Regions from separate parts of the Klebsiella sp. RIT-PI-d genome, predicted to be linked through region 1. Evidence: predicted binding sites of a transcription regulator. Region 1 holds the regulator's gene; each other region holds the start of a gene.
The links. The regulator Fur, encoded in region 1, represses iron uptake genes when iron is present. The targets are predictions, from matches to a motif close to ATAATAATGAGAACNACTATCAA.
Positions count from the first base shown of each region.

Region 2: a site for Fur is predicted at 5,142-5,164, ahead of AC791_RS02300 (TonB-dependent receptor domain-containing protein). Genes of this name have one in related genera too.
Region 3: a site for Fur is predicted at 6,109-6,131, ahead of AC791_RS13200 (TonB-dependent siderophore receptor). Genes of this name have one in related genera too.

Region 1 is NZ_LGIT01000009.1:407,333-414,404, reverse strand. Features, by position in the region: gene ybfF (esterase) at 1-215, shown strand, start outside; gene ybfE (LexA regulated protein) at 342-635, shown strand; gene fldA (flavodoxin FldA) at 786-1,316, shown strand; gene fur (ferric iron uptake transcriptional regulator) at 1,607-2,059, shown strand; gene AC791_RS08535 (helix-turn-helix domain-containing protein) at 2,222-2,830, shown strand; gene chiP (chitoporin ChiP) at 2,878-4,284, opposite strand; gene glnS (glutamine--tRNA ligase) at 4,666-6,333, opposite strand; gene nagE (PTS N-acetyl glucosamine transporter subunit IIABC) at 6,513-7,072, opposite strand, start outside.
Region 2 is NZ_LGIT01000003.1:402,663-409,734, reverse strand. Features, by position in the region: gene gatD (galactitol-1-phosphate 5-dehydrogenase) at 1-74, opposite strand, end outside; gene AC791_RS02330 (galactitol-specific PTS transporter subunit IIC) at 118-1,494, opposite strand; gene gatB (PTS galactitol transporter subunit IIB) at 1,499-1,783, opposite strand; gene gatA (PTS galactitol transporter subunit IIA) at 1,813-2,277, opposite strand; gene gatZ (tagatose-bisphosphate aldolase subunit GatZ) at 2,296-3,567, opposite strand; gene AC791_RS02310 (tagatose bisphosphate family class II aldolase) at 3,689-4,543, opposite strand; gene AC791_RS02305 (SelT/SelW/SelH family protein) at 4,771-5,055, opposite strand; gene AC791_RS02300 (TonB-dependent receptor domain-containing protein) at 5,278-7,072, shown strand, end outside.
Region 3 is NZ_LGIT01000009.1:1,436,939-1,444,010, forward strand. Features, by position in the region: gene AC791_RS13175 (ABC transporter substrate-binding protein) at 241-1,305, shown strand; gene AC791_RS13180 (acyl-CoA thioester hydrolase/BAAT C-terminal domain-containing protein) at 1,302-2,609, shown strand; gene AC791_RS13185 (ABC transporter ATP-binding protein) at 2,606-3,364, shown strand; gene AC791_RS13190 (ABC transporter permease) at 3,357-4,154, shown strand; gene AC791_RS13195 (alpha,alpha-trehalase) at 4,301-5,980, shown strand; gene AC791_RS13200 (TonB-dependent siderophore receptor) at 6,175-7,072, shown strand, end outside.

The DNA of each region.
Region 1 (7,072 bases):
GGCAAACCCTCCCGGCCTGGGATCGCCCGGCGCTGTTTATTCCCGGCGGCAACTCTCCCTATGTTAATGAAGCCTGCCGGGAACCGCTGCTGGCCCAGTTCCCGCAGGCGCGTGCGCATGTCATCGCGGGTGCCGGACACTGGGTACACGCCGAAAAACCAGAGGCGGTACTACGGGCTATTCGTCGCTATCTGACAGAGCGTGAGGCTGATTAAAAATGCAACGTCCGCACGCCAGATTGCCTGCGGACGTTGGCGTGCTTCTCCCACTGCTGTATGATGGCGTGCTACCCAACCGGACTTAAGCCCGGCTGCTTTTATTCCCCGAAGTCACTCTGAATCATGGCAAAAGAACAAACGGACCGTACCACATTAGATCTGTTCGCAAATGAGCGTCGCCCGGGAAGACCCAAAACCAATCCCCTTGCGCGTGATGAACAGTTACGCATCAATAAGCGTAATCAGTTAAAACGTGACAAGGTTCGCGGCCTGAAGCGCGTCGAGCTGAAGCTGAACGCGGACGCAGTGGACGCCCTGAATGAGCTGGCAGATGCTCGCCAGATCAGCCGTAGTGAGCTTATCGAAGAGATCCTCCTGAGCCAGCTTGCGCTACTGCACGCGCAGGATATTGTCTGAAAATCGCCCTGAATCCTTTTTTCATGTAGCAGGGAGTGCAGTCGAGAGCGATTGCTATTTCCGCGTACTTCTCTGTTCTGCTATCATTGCCCTTATCCGTGTGCAATGCGCCACCACCATATTACTAAGTATCAAGAGGTTATTTTACTCATGGCAATCACAGGCATCTTTTTCGGCAGCGATACCGGCAATACCGAAAACATCGCAAAGATGATTCAAAAGCAGTTAGGTAAGGATGTCGCCGATGTCCATGACATTGCTAAGAGCAGCAAAGAAGATCTCGCAGGCTACGATATTCTGCTGCTGGGCATTCCAACCTGGTACTACGGTGAAGCACAATGTGACTGGGATGACTTTTTCCCGACGCTGGAAGAGGTAGACTTCAACGGTAAGCTGGTTGCCCTTTTTGGCTGTGGCGATCAGGAAGACTACGCAGAATACTTCTGCGACGCGCTGGGCACTATTCGTGACATCATAGAGCCGCGCGGCGCAACGATTGTCGGCCACTGGCCAACCGCGGGTTATCACTTTGAAGCGTCAAAAGGCCTCGCTGATGACGATCATTTCGTCGGTCTTGCCATTGACGAAGACCGCCAGCCCGAGCTAACCGCCGAACGCGTTGAGCAGTGGGTCAAGCAGATCTCTGAAGAGCTGCACCTCGATGCTATTATCAATGCCTGATGTCAGTAAAGCGCAGCCGCAAGGCTGCGCTTTATCGATAGCTTTGAGCAATCAAAATAATTGCTACAATTTTTTAACTTTTCAGTACTTATCTGTACAATAGCCACTGATTTAACGAGGACGGTTTCCGCTTTGCGAACAACGCCTCGTTTTAATTGCTAAATTTGTCTGATACTTACGGTTTTCAATCAGGCATGGCAGTTCTATAATGAGAGTCATTATGACCGATGCACTCTCTGTAAATACTTCCCTGTGGGGAGTGAATCTTATAGCAACAGGACAGATTCCGCATGACTGACAACAATACCGCATTAAAGAAAGCAGGCCTGAAAGTCACGCTTCCCCGGTTAAAAATTCTGGAAGTGCTTCAGGGGCCTGACAATCACCATGTCAGCGCGGAAGACTTATACAAACGCCTTATCGACATGGGCGAAGAGATTGGCCTCGCTACCGTCTATCGCGTTCTGAACCAGTTTGACGATGCAGGCATTGTCACCCGTCATAATTTTGAGGGTGGTAAATCCGTTTTTGAACTGACTCAGCAGCATCATCACGATCACCTTATCTGCCTCGACTGCGGCAAAGTGATTGAGTTTAGCGATGATTCAATCGAGTTACGCCAGCGTGAGATTGCCGCTAAACACGGTATCCGTCTCACCAACCATAGTCTTTATCTCTATGGTCACTGTGCTGAAGGTGACTGCCGTGAAAACGAACATATTCACGAAGGCAACAACAAGTAATCGACCAGGACGCTAAGTCAGCCAGCCTCCCCGGCTGGCTTTTTTATTTTTTCAGGCAGTAAATTCAGAATTCATTAATATCAGTGATCATTTACGCGGCCTAGAATGATGTGTTACGGGCGTTGTGCACGACGTCTGATGATATTGACAATGGATTAAGTCATGCATAAAAACACCGCATATCAGTCTGCAATTACCCATATTCTTGCCATTTTCGACGACAGGAATAAGAATCGCCTTGCGCAATACCACGCCCTGACCTTTCAGGCCGATAAGATTTGTTTACTGTATGCTGGCGACTACTCGCTTGTGCGCCGACGGGATGGATTGCTGTTAACGCGCTCAAGGGCACCGGGCATTACGGGTATGATCATGCCCGGGACGCCAGAGCAGTATGTTATTCTGCATGCAGACAGTGACTGCGACTATCGACTGGTCAGCAATAAAGACTTTTTTAGCAGAATTGATGAGTTGAAAGCACATCAGGACATGTATACGCTTCTGCTGGCGCAGGTTACGCGACAGCAGGAGCGCGAGGAGTTGCTGTTGGGCGGCAGCAGCATGGTTTGCGTGCAGGGTGCTATCCTGCTGCTTAGTCGCCTTGAGCCGGATATGCTTGCCAGTATAAACGTCGCTAACTTTGTCATTAAAATGACAAACTTGTCGCGCAGTATTGTGATGAAGTCAGTGGCCTTTCTGCGTGAGGAAAACGCGATTGAAATGAGCAAGGGCAAACTGGTGAGGGTCAATTATCTTCCTGACATCCCGTAGAAATACCGGCGGCTTTGCGCCGCCGGGTGTAACCGTCTTAGTCTGCCTTAGAAAATCGTAAATGGCGCGATAACCATAAATTTCACGTCGCGCTCATCCTGGAAAATATTGCCATAACCGCCGCCATAGCTCGGAATATCCGAATGATTATCATATTCGGTGAAGTGAAGTTTAAACATGGTTCCCTTAGCCCGGCCCTCCTGAAGAGTATAAACGGCATCCAGGCTATAAGAGGACTCTTCGATAGTGCGATCTTTATCATACCAGGCATCCGGATTTAATTGCCAGGTCGCAGGCTTCGCATCCCAGGCATAAACCCAGGATGCTCCTACGTTCCAGCCTGGCAGATCCCAGTTTTTGAGATCGTACATTGCACCTAAGAAAACGGCTTTTTCGCCGTTGGCGTTAAAGTCTGAACGGTTATCCCACCAGATATCGAGGCGGCCGTTAGATGAGGCGTAAGTGGGTGTCATACGCTGGAGAAAATAACCCTGCTGACCATTAGCTTTAACCCAGGTGCCCTCAAGACGTAAATCCACCACCTCTGCGGGTTTATAACCAAACGTCAGCGCCTGTAGCCAGGCCGTGCCGTCATAGATATCGTTGGTACTATGATCGTCAACTTTGTCACGAGCAGCATAAAACTGGTAGCTGGTGGTGAACGGACTTCCGGCAATATCAAATTTATAACTGGCTTTAGCAAAATACTGATCGATATAGTTTTCAGCCTGACCAAATGCGGCCTCAAGCACAACGTCGTTTTTGAAATCGTATTTGGCCCCGATAGAATGTAAATAGTCGACCCGGGTTTTTTGATCATTCTGATAAAAATGATCCATCTCGATGTGCCACGGCGACTTATAGTCGTTAGTCCACATATAGGAGAAGCTAAGTGCACCGGCATCGCCATAATCAAAATTCGCCCCTGCCTCAGCGCCCTGATAGGTTCCCGGCATAAAGCTCCAGTGCGGAGCCAGCAGCGTTTGCCCTGTCGGCTGAATATATCCCGCCCGCGCCCACATTGGTCCATATTTGAATTTCGCCGCCGCTTTATACAGGCTTACGCCGCTTTTATCACCGGACCATTTTTCATCGTAGGCTTTATTGCTTTTAGAAAAGGCAATTTCATTGGGATGGGCACTGTCGCCGTTCTCGGCCATTTCAACTGCCGTAAAAGCAGCAATATCAAGGCCAAACATATCAGCAGCATACCCGGACTGAAAATCAAGATTCGCATTCCAGGTCGCATGAGAAAGGTTAACTTTATATTTGTCGTTATCGGTGACATCTTTACGATCGCGCTCACGCTGCCAGTAATAAATACCGCCCGTAAGCGTTGAATCGTCGATAAATCCTTCAGCTTTAGCCTGCGGAGAGGCTATCCAGCCAGACATTGCGATGACGCCGGCAATAGCCAGCGCCAGCGTACTACGTTTGCCACTGAACGTACGCATGGGGTGATCCTCTTTGACTTTAAAACGCCGACAAACGCGGCGATAAAAATAAAATTTAAAAAGTAACCAGCAAAAATGTGACTGACTACTGAGAAACAGAGTATTTTTCGCGACGCGAATTATCAATCTTTTTTGACGGGCAAAATGCAGGATTATGATGGAGCGCACATATTTCATTGTATTTTGTAACAATTACAAAATAGAAATTTAGCGCGATTAATGAGGATTAATAGCAGAAAAACAGATGATGAGTGATATTAATTGACTTCCGGTGAGGGACATTAATTCGCGTCACGAATATATAGATATTGATGATATTTCGCCATGACAGCCAAAAATAAACGCCGCACATGGCGGCATTTATTAACCAGCAGATTGAGATTACTCGCCGATTTTTGCCCAGGTATCACGCAGGCCAACGGTGCGGTTAAACACCAGATTGTCCGCAGTCGCATAGCGACTATCAAGACAGAAGTAACCTTCGCGTTCGAACTGATACGCTTTACCGGCTTCCGCCTCTTTTAAGCTTTGCTCAGCAAAGCCGTGTTTGATGACCAGAGATTCAGGATTAATGACGGAAAGGAAATCCTCTGCCGCACCGGGGTTTGCAATACTGAACAGACGATCGTACAAACGAATTTCAACCGGCAAGGCATGTGTTGCGCTCACCCAGTGGATCACACCTTTAACTTTGCGCCCATCCGCCGGATCTTTGCTTAACGTGTCAGCATCATAAGTGCAGATGATAGTGGTGATATTACCTTCCGCATCTTTTTCCACGCGTTCAGCTTTGATCACATAAGCATTGCGCAGGCGAACTTCTTTACCCAGCACCAGACGTTTATACTGCTTATTGGCTTCTTCGCGGAAATCAGCGCGATCGATCCAGATTTCGCCGCTAAACGGAACTTCACGCGTCCCCATTTCCGGGTTGCCCGGATGGTTCGGCATGGTCACCATTTCGCTCTCGCCCTGCGGGTAGTTTTCGATAACCAGTTTTACCGGATCGATAACGGCCATGGCGCGCGGCGCATTTTCGTTTAAATCTTCACGAATGCAGGATTCAAGCGACGCCATTTCAATGGTGTTGTCCTGTTTGGTCACGCCAATACGTTTGCAGAACTCACGGATGGACGCCGAGGTATAGCCGCGACGGCGCAGACCAGAAATGGTCGGCATACGCGGATCGTCCCAGCCCTCTACGTGCTTGTCAGCGACCAGCAGATTCAGCTTACGCTTGGACATCACGGTATATTCCAGATTCAGGCGCGAAAATTCGTACTGACGCGGATGAACCGCAATAGTGATGTTATCGAGCACCCAGTCATACAGACGGCGGTTATCCTGAAACTCAAGTGTACACAGCGAGTGCGTAATGCCTTCCAGCGCATCGCTGATACAGTGGGTAAAGTCGTACATCGGGTAGATGCACCATTTGCTGCCCGTCTGATGATGGTCGGCAAACTTAATGCGATAAATAACCGGGTCGCGCATTACAATAAAAGGTGACGCCATATCGATTTTGGCACGCAGGCAGGCCTTACCTTCTTCAAACCCACCGCTGCGCATTTTTTCAAATAGCGCGAGGTTTTCTTCAACGCTGCGATCGCGATACGGGCTATTTTTACCTGGTGCTTTCAGCGTACCGCGGTATTCGCGGATTTCATCGGCAGACAGCTCGTCAACATAGGCCAGACCTTTATTGATAAGCTCAATGGCATACTGATGCAACTGGTCAAAATAATTTGAGGAGTAGCAAATATCACCCGACCAGTGAAAACCTAACCACTGCACATCGTTTTTGATTGACTCGACGTATTCGATATCTTCTTTCGCCGGGTTAGTATCATCGAAACGCAGGTTGCACTGGCCCTGGTAATCCTGAGCAATACCGAAGTTCAGGCAAATAGATTTAGCATGCCCAATGTGCAGGTAGCCATTCGGCTCCGGCGGAAAACGGGTATGAACGGTGGCGTGCTTACCACTGGATAAATCTTCATCAATAATTTGACGAATAAAGTTCGTCGGGCGGGCTTCTGCCTCACTCATCACGGGTTCCTCAACGCGTAAACAACATATAACGGCATATGATCTTATAAGCCAGTCCCGGAGACAACTGTTTAGTTGCGGAAATTACGCTTTCGAAAAAATTCTGCGGCCGGGAGCCGTAAAAAAACGGCGGAAGTTGCCCCCCGCCGCTTAACGTTACTGCCAGAATGGATTAAAACTTATTTGCTTTTAATCTCATACAGCGGCGTTTGCCCTGCCACTACGCGATCGGTAGCCTGAATCACCAGTGCGCTGTAGTCATCGCTGTTGCTGCATACTACCGGACTTATCATGGAGCGCGCATTGGCATTAAGGTAGTCGAGATCCAGTTCCAGAACCGGTTGCCCTGCCACTACTTTTGCTCCTTCTTCAAGCAGGCGCGTGAATCCCTGACCTTTCAATGCCACGGTATCAATACCCATGTGAACGACGATTTCCGCGCCATTTTCCGTTTCCAGGCAGAATGCATGATTGGTATTGAAGATTTTAACGATAGTACCGGCAGCCGGTGCAACGACCGTTTTGTCCGTCGGTTTAACCGCCACGCCATCGCCCACCGCTTTGCTGGCGAAAGCTTCATCTGGCACATTTTCCAGCGCCACAATCTCACCGCTAATCGGTGAAACCAGTGCGGCAATCAGTTTGGCGTTCGGGACCGCCTGCGATTTTGCCGTAGCCGGGATAACGGTTGCCGGGGAGTCAGCGGTAGTCGCTGCGGGCACTGGGCCGCGTGCAACGA
Region 2 (7,072 bases), on a different contig from region 1:
CCGGTGGTTAACTGCGGCATGGGACGTTCTTCAACGCGCACGTCTCCCTCAGCGTGGATCACCACTGATTTCATAAAATTCTCCAGAAATGTAAGGGGGGCGATGCCCCCCACAGGATTAAGAAAGGGTTTGGCCTGGCTGCGTGAGCGTCTCCGCTTTTTCTGCCGCGGCTATGCTACGCGCTCTGCGCCAGGTGAGCAGTACGCCGAGAACATACACGGCGGCAATGACCACGAAGCCGACGATGTTCTGCCAGGTAAAGAGCTGGATCAGCAGCCAGGTAATCGGCGATCCGCCCTGATCCATTGACGCGACCAGCCCGCCGTTTTTCAGCGCGCCTGCATTGGCGGCAAGCTGGGTATGCAGGCCAATGGTTTGCGTCGCGATCCACAGGGTGATCCCCATAATGATGACCCCGGAAATAAGCGTGCGGAACAGGTTGCCCTGATGCACGGCCACCGCCATTGCCACAAAGAAGCCGATGGTCGCCAGGTCGCCGAACGGCAAAACCTGGTTGCCCGGCACCACCACCGCCACCAGAATGGTTAACGGGATAAAGATCAGGCTGGCGGAGACCACCGAGGTGTGACCGAGCAGTAGCGCCGGGTCCAGACCAATCAGAAAATCCTGGCTGCCAAATTTCGCCTGCAGGCGTTTACGCGCCTGTTTTGCGATAGACGTCAGGCCATCCATAATCGGTTTGATCACCCGGGGCATTAACAGCATCACGGCCGCTGTTTTCACCGCCAGTTGCAGGATGGCTTTGGTGTCATAACCGGCTAACAGGCCAATAATAATCCCCATAATAAAACCGACGGTAACCGGTTCTCCGAACGGACCAAAACGTTTCTGAACGTCATCGGCGCTAAAATGAATCCGGTTCAGGCCGGGAATTTTATCGATGATAAGATCGACCAGCACTGCAATGGGCCCCATGTATGCCGAACTGCCGTGAGGAATAGCAATACCGTCGAGACCAAAATAGTCCCGCGCGTCTTTGGCAAACCAGTCGCCCAGTTTGTAGACAAACGCCGCGTGCAGCACTACACCGAGAATACCAATCCAGTACGACCCGGTAGCCAGATGCAACATTGCGCCGGTAAAGGTCATGTGCCAGATATTCCAGATATCGACGTTAACGACCCGGGTCATGCGCGTTACCAGCATCAGTACGTTGACGCCAATTGCCACCGGGATTGCTACCAGCGCAATCTGTGATGCCCATGTCATGGGTGAAGAGCCTGGCCAGCCGATATCGACTACATGCAGATTAATTTGAAACTGCTCGGCCATAGCTTTCGCCGCGGGTCCGATGGAATCCAGCATTAAGCCAATAACAAGCCCAATCCCGACGAAGCCAATCCCAATATGCAGGCCGCCCTTAAAACAGTCCCCGAGCTTCATCCCCAGTAGTTTTGAGAAGATGATAATCACAATCGGCAGCATAACTGTCGGACCTAAGTCGAGGATATAACGCATTATTTCGCTAAACATGACGCTACCCCACGAGGATGCTCAGGATTTTCTGCTGCAGCGCTTCGATGCCCACGCCGGAAATAAAAGGCATACCGTGAACCACCGGAATTTCACCAAATGCCCGATCGACCTTAGCAGTCGTACAAATCATATCGACCCCATCCATATAGGTTTCGATTTCGTTGACCCGGCACTGAACCAGGTCCAGCGTGATGTTGTGAGCATCACATAATTCTTTGATTTCTTCTGCTGCCATCGTTGAGGTTGCTACCGCACCGCCACAGGCGACAATTACTTTACGTTTCATAGGGTATTCCTTTTATTATCAGTGTGTTGTTAGGCCTGAGCGCACGGCTCAGCGTCGAGGATTGTTTTTTGAAACAGGTGCCCAAGCTCGCTGTCAGACGCCGCCAGCAGAGCATCGAGAGCGTCTGGATTTTGCAGCTCACTGAATAACCGCCGCAGCAGCGTTAGCTGTGCCGTTGGGTTCTCTACAATCAGCGCAATGATCAATGAGACCGGAATTTCACCGTCATCATCTGCGCGGCGGAAAAGGACCGGATTCTGCGGGCGAATCAGGTAAATCGCCGGGGATTTTGCATGTATTGCTTCGCAGTGCGGGATCGCAACCGCATGATTTTCCAGGGCGATACCGGTGGGGAAATCGGCTTCCCGCGCCAGTAACGCCTGCGGCCAGGTTTCGTGCACGACGCCCTTCACCAGCATCTCTTGTCCGATATGCTCCAGCGCCTGATGGCAGGTACTGAAATCAATTCCGATGCGAACAAATAATTGGCTCATAAATCCTCTTTATGACGATCAGGCTATTTCGGAAGAACAACCGTAACGGTAGGCACGCAGCACATCCTGAATCTTATCGAGGATGAGAATGTGCGGCGTGGCGGTAAGTTCGCTCATTGCCAGGCGTTCGAACTGCACCGGCATATACTGGCTAATAAGCCCCAGCGGCAGGGAGGCGGTACTCAGGTTGGCGAGGAGTTTTTCTACGCTCTGGCTTATGCGTGGATGCGGCCAGTAATAGCGGATGCGATCGGAGAGGCTGAAATGGATATCAACCATCGCCTGACTCCAGGCTGGACGATAATATTTTTTCCAGTAGCCTGGTTCATTCAACATGACTTCATCAATTACGTCCAGCACCCGGCTACGATCTTCCGGTGCGATAAGTTCATTCTCCATTTTTGCGAGGGCGAAAATGGCCTCGCGCAACGCGAACGTCAGTGCCGGTCCAACTTTGAGGATAGCGAAATGATCCTGCACCAGCGCGCGATAGGCGTAGCGGGTCTGATAATCCGTAGAGTGCGCCTCGTAGACCATGGGCGTGTCTTTGATCCAGCGTGACAGCGCCTGTGCCTGCTGCGGCTGATAATGAATAATTTGCGTGTGATCGAATTCAACGCCGGGTTGAACCACAATGGCAATGACGCGCGTGAGCGCCTCGTCCAGACCTCGTGTACGAAAGGCAACCTGATGGGTTTCCAGCGTGCGGGCGGCGTCTTCCGCTCGCGTAACGTGCACGCTACCAATAGTGCTGGCCTCACCGCCAGGAACCGGAACTTCAGTGCCGATAACGTAGGTCAGATGACGTTTCTGTTCTGCTGTCGCCGTGTGCTCTGCCACCTGACACAGCTGAGCCGCACGTTCTGCCACGACTACCGGGTCCAGCGGCACCGGATCGTCTGCGCAGGACATCGAGGCATCAAGATGAATTTTACTGAAGCCCGCCGCCACGTAAGCGCGGATCAGTTCGAGCGATTTTTCCATCGCGGAGGCCGCATTTTCATGTTGCCAGCAGTTTGGGCCAAGATGATCGCCGCCAAGGATAATACGCGCCTGCGGGAAACCTACAGTTTCAGCAATCTTATACACAAAATCGCGAAAATCAGCGGGTTGCATGCCGGTATAGCCGCCAAACTGATTCACCTGATTTGATGTTGCCTCTATTAACACTTTGTTTTGCGTATGCAAATCAAAGCGCAATGCGGCTTCGATGACCAACGGATGTGCAGAGCAAACGGAACAGATACCCGTGTGTTTACCCGCTTTATGAGCAGAAATAATCTCTTTCATTTTAATCTCCGTTTGCTTATTTTTATCTTCATAATCTTTTGAGCCTGAAGCAAAGAGAACATGCGGCGTTCGTGATCGTGCTCGTAAAAAATTCGCTGCAGTTTCTTAAGTTACCCAGGATTTACAGCTTTCCTTCACAGCCGCAGTCAGCAATCACTTTCTTCACGACAGCTTTCATGGCTGCTTTTGCCGGAACCATGTAATGACGTGGATCGCTGGCATCCGGATAACTAAGGAAATAGGCCTTAAGCGCATCCGAAAACGCGATTTTTAATTCGGTCGCCACGTTGACTTTGCACACGCCTCCCGAAATGGCCTGACGGATATCCTGAGCAGGAAGGCCCGATGCGCCGTGAAGCACCAGCGGGACGTTAACGGTATGACGAATTTCCTCAAGGCGGACGAAATCGAGTTTTGGCTCTGCTGTATAAAGCCCGTGAGCAGTGCCGATGGCGACTGCCAGGGAATCAATTCCCGTTCTTTCAACGAATTCTTGCGCCTGCTGTGGATGGGTATAAAGCGCGTCTTTTCCGTCGACGATCAGATCGTCTTCCTGACCGCCCAGACGGCCTAACTCAGCTTCTACGCTGACATCGTAACGGTGACAAAAATCGACGACTTTCTTCACCAGCGCTACGTTTTCGTTAAAGGCTAAGTGGGAACCGTCAATCATCACCGAACGCACGCCCGCCAGAACTTTGCTCTCAATGTCGGCGAATTTTTCGTGATGATCTAAATGGATGGCCAGCGGCTGGTTAAACTGGTGGGCCAGCGCACCTGCAATAGCCACAATATTCTGGCTACCTGCATAGCTGAATGTGCCCGGCGTACCGGCGACGATCAGCGGAGAACGCAGTTCAGCTGCGGTTTCTACAACGACCTGCAGCGTTTCAAGATTGTGGATATTGAATGCGGGTACGGCATAGCCTTCATACTGTGCTTTTCGCAGCATCGCGGTGGTCGAAATAACGTACATTACCCCTCCGAAATCTTTCGTTTGTTTTCTTCGAAAGAAAGTATAGGGTTTTGAAAAGGTTTTATGTGATCAAAGTCTGATATCGAAAGAAAAAGAAATATTATGAATGTTTGGGCGAGATGAAAGTGCTGGCGATAGCTGCCAGCATTCAGGAGGGGAGGTATAAAATGTTGTTAAAAAGAGAAATGAATGCGCGTTGACAGCGCGCTTAAAACGAAAGTGTGCGATCAGTCGCTTTTCTTCTCAATATGGCCCAGATCTTTTTGTGGAAAACAGTAGTCGCGCACCCGGCGTTTCAGTTCTGCGGCATCCGGGAATCCACCGTCCTGTTTACGATCCCAGACGATCTGCCCATCGATATCAATCACAAAAATTCCGCCGGTACCAGGGACAAGGCGTACTGAATCAAGATCGGTACTAAATGTCTGGAGCAGTTCCTGCGCCATCCAGGTTGCCCGAAGCATCCAGTTACATTGCGAGCAATACTGGAGTGTTACCGCGTTTTTACGCATTTTTATCATCTCTGAAAAAAAGGAATTGGGGGGATAATTTACCGATGTTGCGGCAAAAATGTGAAGACTTTGTGAAGTTGTTGCAATTGATAATAGTTATCATTAGTATTCAATGCATAATTTATAACAGTACGTGATCTTTTTATTTACCCCATTTTCGACGAGTCAGTGGAAGAGAGATGTGAGCCCCGATACTAATAAAATTAAGGCTTACAAGACATTATGCATACATCGCACATTTCTTTGCATCGCTTTGGGAAAAGCGTTCTGGCGACCTCATTGCTCGCCTCGCTTTATCAGGCCCCGGCTTATGCGGCACAGACCTCACCGGCAACGACCACAGTAAATCCTGCATACGAGGAGCCTGCCGATCGGATGATCGTTAGCGCGCCTGCGCCGGTACTGAACGCAGGAAATCGCCATACGCTCGGCGCTCAGGAGTTGCAGAACAAAGGCGCAAACGACTTTGGATCCATTATGCGCTATGAGCCGCTGATCGGTGCGACGGGCACCAGCGGCGGCTCCGGAAACGGTAAAAGCGGATTCGATCGCGGCGGTTATACCGGCTACAACATTCGCGGGCTGGAGAGCAATCGCGTCGGCATTGATGTAGACGGAATACCGCAGCCGGACGCTACCGGGCGAAGCTATGTCAGCCGTTCAGGTCTGAATACGTTTGGTATTGGCCGGGACTATATCGATCCCTATATGTATGGCAATGTGGACATTGAATCCGGTGCGACTTCGACAGATCAGGCGAATACCTCCATCGGCGGCAATGTCTCCTTCCGCCCGAAATCTGCGGATGACTATCTGCGCCCCGGAAAAGAGGCCGGGTTCGGTTACCAGAGTGACTATGATTCCGCCGATCGTAGCTGGCACAACGGCATCACCGGTGCGGCAGGGGATGAGACGCTGCGCGGCATTTTCGTCTACAGCCGTCGTGACGGTCAGCAAACGCGTAATAATAGCGATACGGTAGACGCTTATCCGGCCAACTGGCACTCCGACGCCATGATGACGTCAGGGATCTGGCAGCCCGGCGATGAGCATAAATTCACCGGCACGCTGGATTACTATCACAAGACCAATCATAGCCGGTATGACGCGTGGAACAGCAGCGGTAGCCAGATCCTTGGCGACGCGCAGCAAACCAGTCAGACCCGTCGCTGGGGAGCCAGCCTGAAAGATGACTGGACACCGATGAACGACTGGCTGGACAGCATGTCGACCAAAGTTTACTACCAACATACCGAAGCGCACGATCGGACTTATCAGCCGGACAGCATCGCGACCGGGATGCAGACCGTCTATTCCAATTATGATACTGAAACCTGGGGCCTGCAAAATGCGCTGACGAAGACCCTTGGCCGTCACGATCTGAGCGCCGGTTTTAACGCCAGCACGACTAAAACCGAGCGTCCTTTTAAGCAATCGCCGACGCCCAGTGCCTATACTGAAATCATGCAACCGGAAGCCGACAGCCAGAGTTATACGCTCGGCGCATTCTTGCAGGATCAGATTAATTTCGATGTCGAAGGCCACCATTTCGCGATTATTCCCGGCGCGCGCGTTGTCCGTCAGTCGATGAAGCCGCAAAGCCTTGCGGATTTAACAACCAATAGCGCCGTGCTGGACGAAGGCGAAGTCTCAACGTTGTACGGCAAAAATTCCGATACGCAACTGCTGCCGTCGCTGACGTTCCAGTATGACATCACTCCGCGTCTGATGACCTGGCTGCAATACAAACGCGGCGCTGAATTCCCGAATGCCAGCCAGCTTTACGGCTCGTGGAATCTCGGCTCCAGCTATGCCGGAAGACAGCAATATGCGCTTATTGGCAATACCGATCTGAAAACCGAAACCAGCGATAACGTTGAGTGGGGGATGAAAGGAGAGGTGACCGACGGTGTGACGCTGCGTACCTCGCTGTTCTATAACACCTATAAAAACTTTATTGCTTATACCCGCTATTCGCGTGCCAATAACCCGGACCAGTTCACTCATGTGCCGTCGA
Region 3 (7,072 bases), 1.0 Mb from region 1:
ATCACTGAATCAATACCAGAGGGTTAACATGGTGCCAGGTCAGTATCCATGCAGGCCGGCAGCGTGCCAGCCGCTGGGTTTTCACTCGCCTGATGCAGGCTTTCGATGGGTGGAAAAAGGCGCTTTGCCGATGAGCTGCTCAACAAACACATTTTGCGCATATTGATAGCGAGAATTGTTCGTTCTGTGAAAGCCGGTCATGCTCTAACCTGGCCGTTTTCTCCCGGTCAAGGATCGTGTATGCGCTTATCCTCATTATTACTGACTGTTGGCCTCAGCGGCGTTGCCCATGCGCAGACGCCGGATGAGGTCACCGTTGCGTTAGCTATTCCTCCCGCCGTTCATGACGGTGCGCCGTACGCGGCGGCAGAAGAGCTGGGGCTGTTTAAAGAGCAAAACCTGGCGGTGAAAGTACTGGTCTTCCAGGGTGCAGGCGCGCTGTTACCGCAGGTTGCCAGTAAACGCGTGACCTTTGGTTATCCGGTCGCGGAACCGGTTATCTCCAGCTATTTCAACGGCAAAAATCCGCTGCCGCTACGCTATTTCTATAACGGAACACCGGCGCAAACCCTGGAATATACGGTCCTGGCGGACTCCCCAATCAAAACGCTGGCCGATTTAAAAGGAAAAACCATTGGGGTCGGTGCGCTGACCTGGGGCACCCTGCCCAATAGTCGCGCTGCGCTGCGGGTCGCCGGGCTGGAGCCGGGTAAAAACGTGCAGTTTGTGGCGGTGGGCGTCCTCGGCTCCGGTTTCCAGGCGCTGCGCAGTCATCGGGTTGATGCCCTTAACTACAACAATAGCTGGGGAGATATTTTTGAGCTGACCGGAACGAAAATCCGCCGTATTCCCTATCCGGATGTTTTCCAGCAGGCCCCCGGCAACGGCTTTATTGCCCATCAGGACACCTTCACCGAAAATCCCGATCTGATCCGTCGTTTTGGCCGGGCCTACACCGAAGCGCAGTATGTCTGCGAAATTAATCCCGGCTACTGCGTGCGGGCCTTCTGGCGACAACACCCTGAAAGTAAACCAGCCAATGCAGATGGCAAAGGATTTGAAGAGGCCAAAACGCTGCTGACCAGACGTCTTCAGCGCACGCTTTACTCTCCTGATGGCACCCGCCGTAAACCCGGTGAGTACGATCTGGCCGTCATTCGCACGGCAATTACCGCGATGGCGAAGGCGGGAGAATTCCCCGATGCCAACGTACCGGTTGAGAAAATTTTCTCCCGTGAATTTGTTGCCGACTTTGATGATTTTGATAAAACCGCCCTGCGGGCCAGAGCGGAGGCGGCAAAATGAGTGCCACGCTTTACGTTGATAAACCTGACGGGCTGATTGACCAGCCGCGTCGTCTGTCTGCGCAGGGACTCGCGCCCGGCATCGCCCACCTCAGTGCCTCGCTGGGGCTGGCAGATGGCAGCCGCTGGCAGAGCCATACCCGTTTTATGATTGCGGATGACGGCACCCTCGAGGTAAATGACGCCTCGCCGCTGACGGACAATACCGTATCACATGAGCCAATGGCGGCGCTGTGGTCACTGCGCCAGGTGACACCGCCGGTTGACGCTGCGCTGAGCGATTCTCTGCAACCGCGTCGGACAGAGCTTGAAATCGTTGACGCGGCGGGTCAGACGGCCCGGGCCCACATCACGCAGCGGTTTCTCGCTGACGGCGTAACCTGCCGTGAGGTACGGGAGCACGGCCTGTCCGGCACGCTGTTTATTCCTGCCGGGGAAGGCCCGCATCCGGCCGTTATTGTATTGAATGGCTCCGGTGGCGGTACGCCCGGGCAGCGTGCGGCGCTGCTGGCCGCGCATGGTTATCTGGCGTTCGCGCTGGCTTACTTTAAGGCCCCGGGACGTCCTGAGACTATTTCCGCTACGCCGCTGGAATATTTTTCAACCGCCCTCGACTGGGTTCATCAGACGCTGCACCCGCGCCACGGGTTTGTGGCGGTGGCCGGTCATTCACGCGGCGGCGAGCTGGCCCTGCTGCTGGGCGCCACCTTTCCGGAGCGCGTCTCTGCGGTGATTGGCTACGTCCCCAGCGCCGTGATCCACGGCACGCTGCGGGCCGGACGCCCTGACGAACCCCGCGATGCCCCGGCCTGGACCTGGCGTGGACAGCCGCTGCGTAATATCTGGCAGGATAATCCCTGCGCCGACTGGCATGCCTTTGACCATCCGGCGCGTGCGGGCGTACCTATTCGCCAGGCCCCGGCGTTCGTTAATGTCGAACGCGATGCAGACAGCCTGGCGGCGGCGCGTATTCCGGTAGAGCGCATTGCCGGGCCGGTGCTGTTAATTTCAGCAACCGACGACGGATTCTGGCCCTCCACCGATTACTGCTCGCGGATCGCGGCCGACCTGAGCGATCGCCAGCACCGCTGGCCGGTCGTGCATCAGCGCAATGAAGGGAGCGGCCACGCTATCGGCTTTCCATTCGTTCCCACCACGGATATTGCCAAAGTACACCCGGTTGCCGGGGTGATCATCGACGGCGGCGGTACGCCTGTAGCCAATGCCCGCGCCAATCGGCTGAGCTGGCAACAGGTGCTGACATTCCTTACGGCAGCGGTTGGCGCACATCAGGAGCAAACATGAGTATAGCGCTGGAACTGCGTGGCGTCGGGCTAACCTATGCGACCCGCCGGGGCGAAATTGACGCCCTCGACGGTGTCGATTTACAGGTTGGCGCAGGTGAATTTGTCGCACTACTGGGGCCTTCCGGCTGCGGAAAATCCACCGTATTAAAGCTGGCAGCGGGCCTGATGCACGCCACTCGCGGGGAGGTTCTGCTGGCCGCCCAGCCGGTTAACGGTCCGGGTCGTGACGCGGGGGTGGTGTTTCAAAAGCCGAATCTGCTGCCGTGGAAGAGCGTTCTCGAAAATGTTCTGCTGCCGGCCCGTACGCTGGGAATGCCGCGTGCCGCAGCCAGCGTCCGCGCCCGGCAAATGCTGGAGCTGGTAGGGTTGGCTGATTTTGCCACCGATTATCCTTTTGAGCTGTCGGGCGGGATGCAGCAGCGCGTTGGCATTGCCCGCATGCTGCTCCACGATCCGCAGTTGTTATTGATGGACGAACCGTTTGCCGCACTGGATGCGCTGTCGCGGGAAGCGCTGACGCTTGAGCTTCAGCGCATCTGGGGGCAGCAGCGTAAGTCGGTACTGTTTATTACTCATAGTATCCAGGAAGCAGTGTTTCTGGCCGACCGGGTGCTGGTGATGTCACCGCGCCCGGGCCGCATCATTGAGGAGCTGCCTGTCCCTCTGGCGCGCCCCCGCACGTCACAGACCCTCGGCGATCCGCAGTTTATGGCCCTGTGCCAGCATTTACGGAGGTACTTTACCCATGCGTAGATTTTTACCGCATCTGTATCCTTTTATTAGTCTGGCCGTTCTGCTGGTTATCTGGGACGGCTGTGTACGCATTTTCGCTATTCCGGACTATCTGCTGCCCTCCCCGGCTGCGGTCTGGCAGGCGTTGCTGACCGGTTTTCGCGATGGCAGCCTGTGGCCGCACATTGCCACCACGCTAAGTGAAACCCTGAGTGGGTATGTCATTGGCAGCCTGCTGGCGATTATTCTTGGCATCGCGCTGGCACAGTCGCGCACCTTTGAGCAGTTTATCTACCCGCTACTGGTCGCCCTACAGGCAACACCGAAAGTGGCGCTGGGGCCCATTATTCTGGTGTGGTTCGGTTTTGGGATGCTGTCAAAAGTCGTGCTGGTGTCGCTGGTCTGCTTTTTCCCGCTATTTGTGAATACGGTAAACGGTATTCGCCGTACCGATGCAGAGTTACTCGACGCCTGCAGGGCATTTTCAGCGTCACCGCGCTGGCTGCTGTTTCACGTCAAACTGCCCTCGGCCGCAGGTGAGATTTTCGCCGGGCTGCAAATTGGCGTGGCGCTGGCGCTGATCGGCGCGGTAGTGGCGGAATTTCTTTCAGCCCAAAGCGGACTGGGGTATCTCATCGCCTCAAGCTCGGTCAGCATGAACCTGTCGGCGATGTTTTCCGGCGTTGTTCTGCTGGCGCTGCTGGGTCTCTGCGGGGCGCAGACTGTGCGCTGGCTACAGCAGCGGGTGGTCTTCTGGGAAGGCGGCGCGGCGGTACGCCATCGTCGGGGAAGAAAAACCGCCGGTCGCTAAGTTGCGGTGGCATCTGGTGAAGCGAAAATGTCTGTTGTACCGCAAAATGCCACATTCATCACTCGCAGGGGCCGATATTCGTCTAAGGTTTTCAGAAGGTTGATGCAGCGGTTGCGCTGATATACCTGTCTTAAGGAGAATAATCGATGATAATACCTGCTATGCGCCGCCCTCGCGTGCTGGCGCTGAACATTGCGCTCAGCACCCTGCTTTTTACCGCCGGTTCTGCACTGGCTGACGATGCCCTTAAACAGCCGCCTGATGTCCTGCTCGGCCCGCTGTTTACCGACGTACAGAGTGCCAAACTGTTCCCCGATCAGAAAACCTTTGCCGATGCGGTGCCAAAAGGCGATCCGCTGATGATCCTCGCCGACTATCGGATGCAGCGCGGCCAGCGCGGTTTTGATTTGCGCCGTTTTGTTGATCTGAACTTTACCCTGCCTGGCGAAGGCGAAAAGTATGTTCCGCCCGCGGGTCAGAGCCTGCGCGCGCATATTGATGGCCTGTGGCCGGTGCTGACCCGCACCACCGATCGCGCAAGTAAATGGGATTCGTTGCTTCCGCTGCCTGAATCTTACGTGGTGCCCGGCGGGCGCTTTCGCGAGATCTACTACTGGGACAGTTATTTCACCATGCTGGGTCTGGCAGAGAGCGGGCACTGGGACAAGATTGAAGACATGATTGCCAACTTCGCCTGGGAAATTGACACCTTTGGCCATATTCCTAACGGTAACCGCAGCTACTATCTCAGCCGTTCACAGCCGCCTTTCTTCGCTTTTATGGTCGAGCTGCTGGCCGATCACAATGGTGATGAGGTGTTAAAAAAATATTTGCCCCAGCTTGAGAAAGAACATAACTACTGGATGGATGGCGCGAGTTCACTGACCGCAGGACAAGGCAATAAGCGGGTGGTGAAACTTGATGATGGCGCGCTGCTTAACCGCTACTGGGATGAGCGTGATGCGCCGCGTACTGAGTCCTGGCTCGACGATGTGACGACCGCTAAAAATACGCCAAATCGCCCGGCGACCGAGGTGTATCGTGACCTGCGCGCCGGTGCCGCCTCCGGCTGGGATTTCAGCTCGCGCTGGATGGACGATCCTCATCAGCTCGGCAGCCTGCGCACCACCAGCATCGTGCCGGTGGACTTAAACTCGCTGATGTTCAAAATGGAGAAAGTGCTGGCCCGTGCCAGTAAAGCGGCAGGCGACGAGGCGAAGGCCAGTCAGTATGATGCCGAAGCCAGCGCACGTCAGCGGGCAATGGAAACCTGGCTGTGGAATGATAAACAAGGCTGGTACGCCGATTATGATCTGAAAACGAAAAAAGTGCGCAGTCAGTTGACGGCGGCGGCCCTGTTCCCGCTGTACGTCAATGCCGCCGCGCGAGATCGGGCCGACAAAGTGGCGGCGGTCACCGCCTCACAGTTACTCAAACCCGGCGGCATCACTACCACCACGGTTAACACCGGTCAGCAGTGGGATGCGCCGAACGGCTGGGCACCATTGCAGTGGGTAGCGGCCGAAGGCCTGCAAAATTACGGTCATCATAAAGTGGCGATGGACGTCACCTGGCGCTTCCTGACCAATGTGCAGCATACGTATGACCGGGAGAAAAAGCTGGTCGAGAAATACGACGTCAGCTCAACCGGAACCGGCGGTGGCGGCGGAGAATATCCTCTTCAGGACGGATTTGGCTGGACTAACGGGGTCACCCTGAAAATGCTGGATCGCGTCTGTCCAAAAGAAAAACCCTGCGATAACGTGCCTGCCACCCGTCCGGATGCGGCAAACGATGATGCAGTAAGCACAAAACAGGCGCAGTAACCTGTGTACCCCACTACCCATTCTGGTAGTGGGGTAGCGCTTGTGTCGTAAATATTCCTTTCCTGATGCGTACTTAACCGCTGAGTCCTTTGATTTGGCAGGGATTTATCCGCGCAAATCGCTTGAATATAAAAACGATAACAATAATAATTCGCATTTCCTGCTTACACTTTTACATAACTCCGGAATTTGCGATGACCCGATTGATGGCTAAACGCTCCACGCTGGCCTGCGCACTCGCGCTGGCGCTTCCTCATTTTGCGCTGGCAGAAGAAACGGTGGTGGTGACTGCCGCACCTGCTGACTCTGCCCTCACCCCGACCGAAGGCTATACGGCTAAAACCTCACGCGGCGCGACCAAAACCGATAAACCGCTGATCACCACCGCACAGTCGGTTTCGGTAGTCACCCGCCAGCAAATGGACGATCAAGGCGCGAATACCATCAGTCAGGCCCTGAATTATACCCCGGGGGTTTATTCCAACTTTAGCGGCGGTGCGACCCGTTTTGACACCGTGTCGCTGCGCGGTTTCCACGGCGGCGACGTGGACAACCTGTTCCTCGACGGTATGCGCCTGATGAGCGACGGCGGCAGCCATAACGTCATTCAGATCGATCCGTGGTTTATCGAACGCGTGGACGTGGTAAAAGGCCCGTCATCCGCGCTGTACGGTCAGAGCGTACCGGGCGGACTGGTGAATTTGACCTCTAAACGTCCACAGTTTACCCCGCAGGGACATGTTCGCCTCAGCGGCGGCACCCAGAATACCAAAGGCGGCGCGTTTGATTTTACCGACGCCATTAACGATCAGTGGGCGTGGCGCATTATCGGCATGACCCGCACCAGTGATACCCAGTACGACAATACCCGTGAAGAACGCTATGCGATCTCACCTTCCCTGCTCTGGCAGCCGGATACCGACACCAGCCTGCTGCTGCGCGCGTACCTGCAAAAAGATCCGTCCGGTGGCTATCACGGTTCCCTGCCGCTGGAGGGAACGCGCTATGCCCACAACGGTCGTAAGCTGTCGACAGACACCAATGAAGGCGATCCGGGTGATGGCTATAAGCGTCGCGAGCAGATTTACAGTA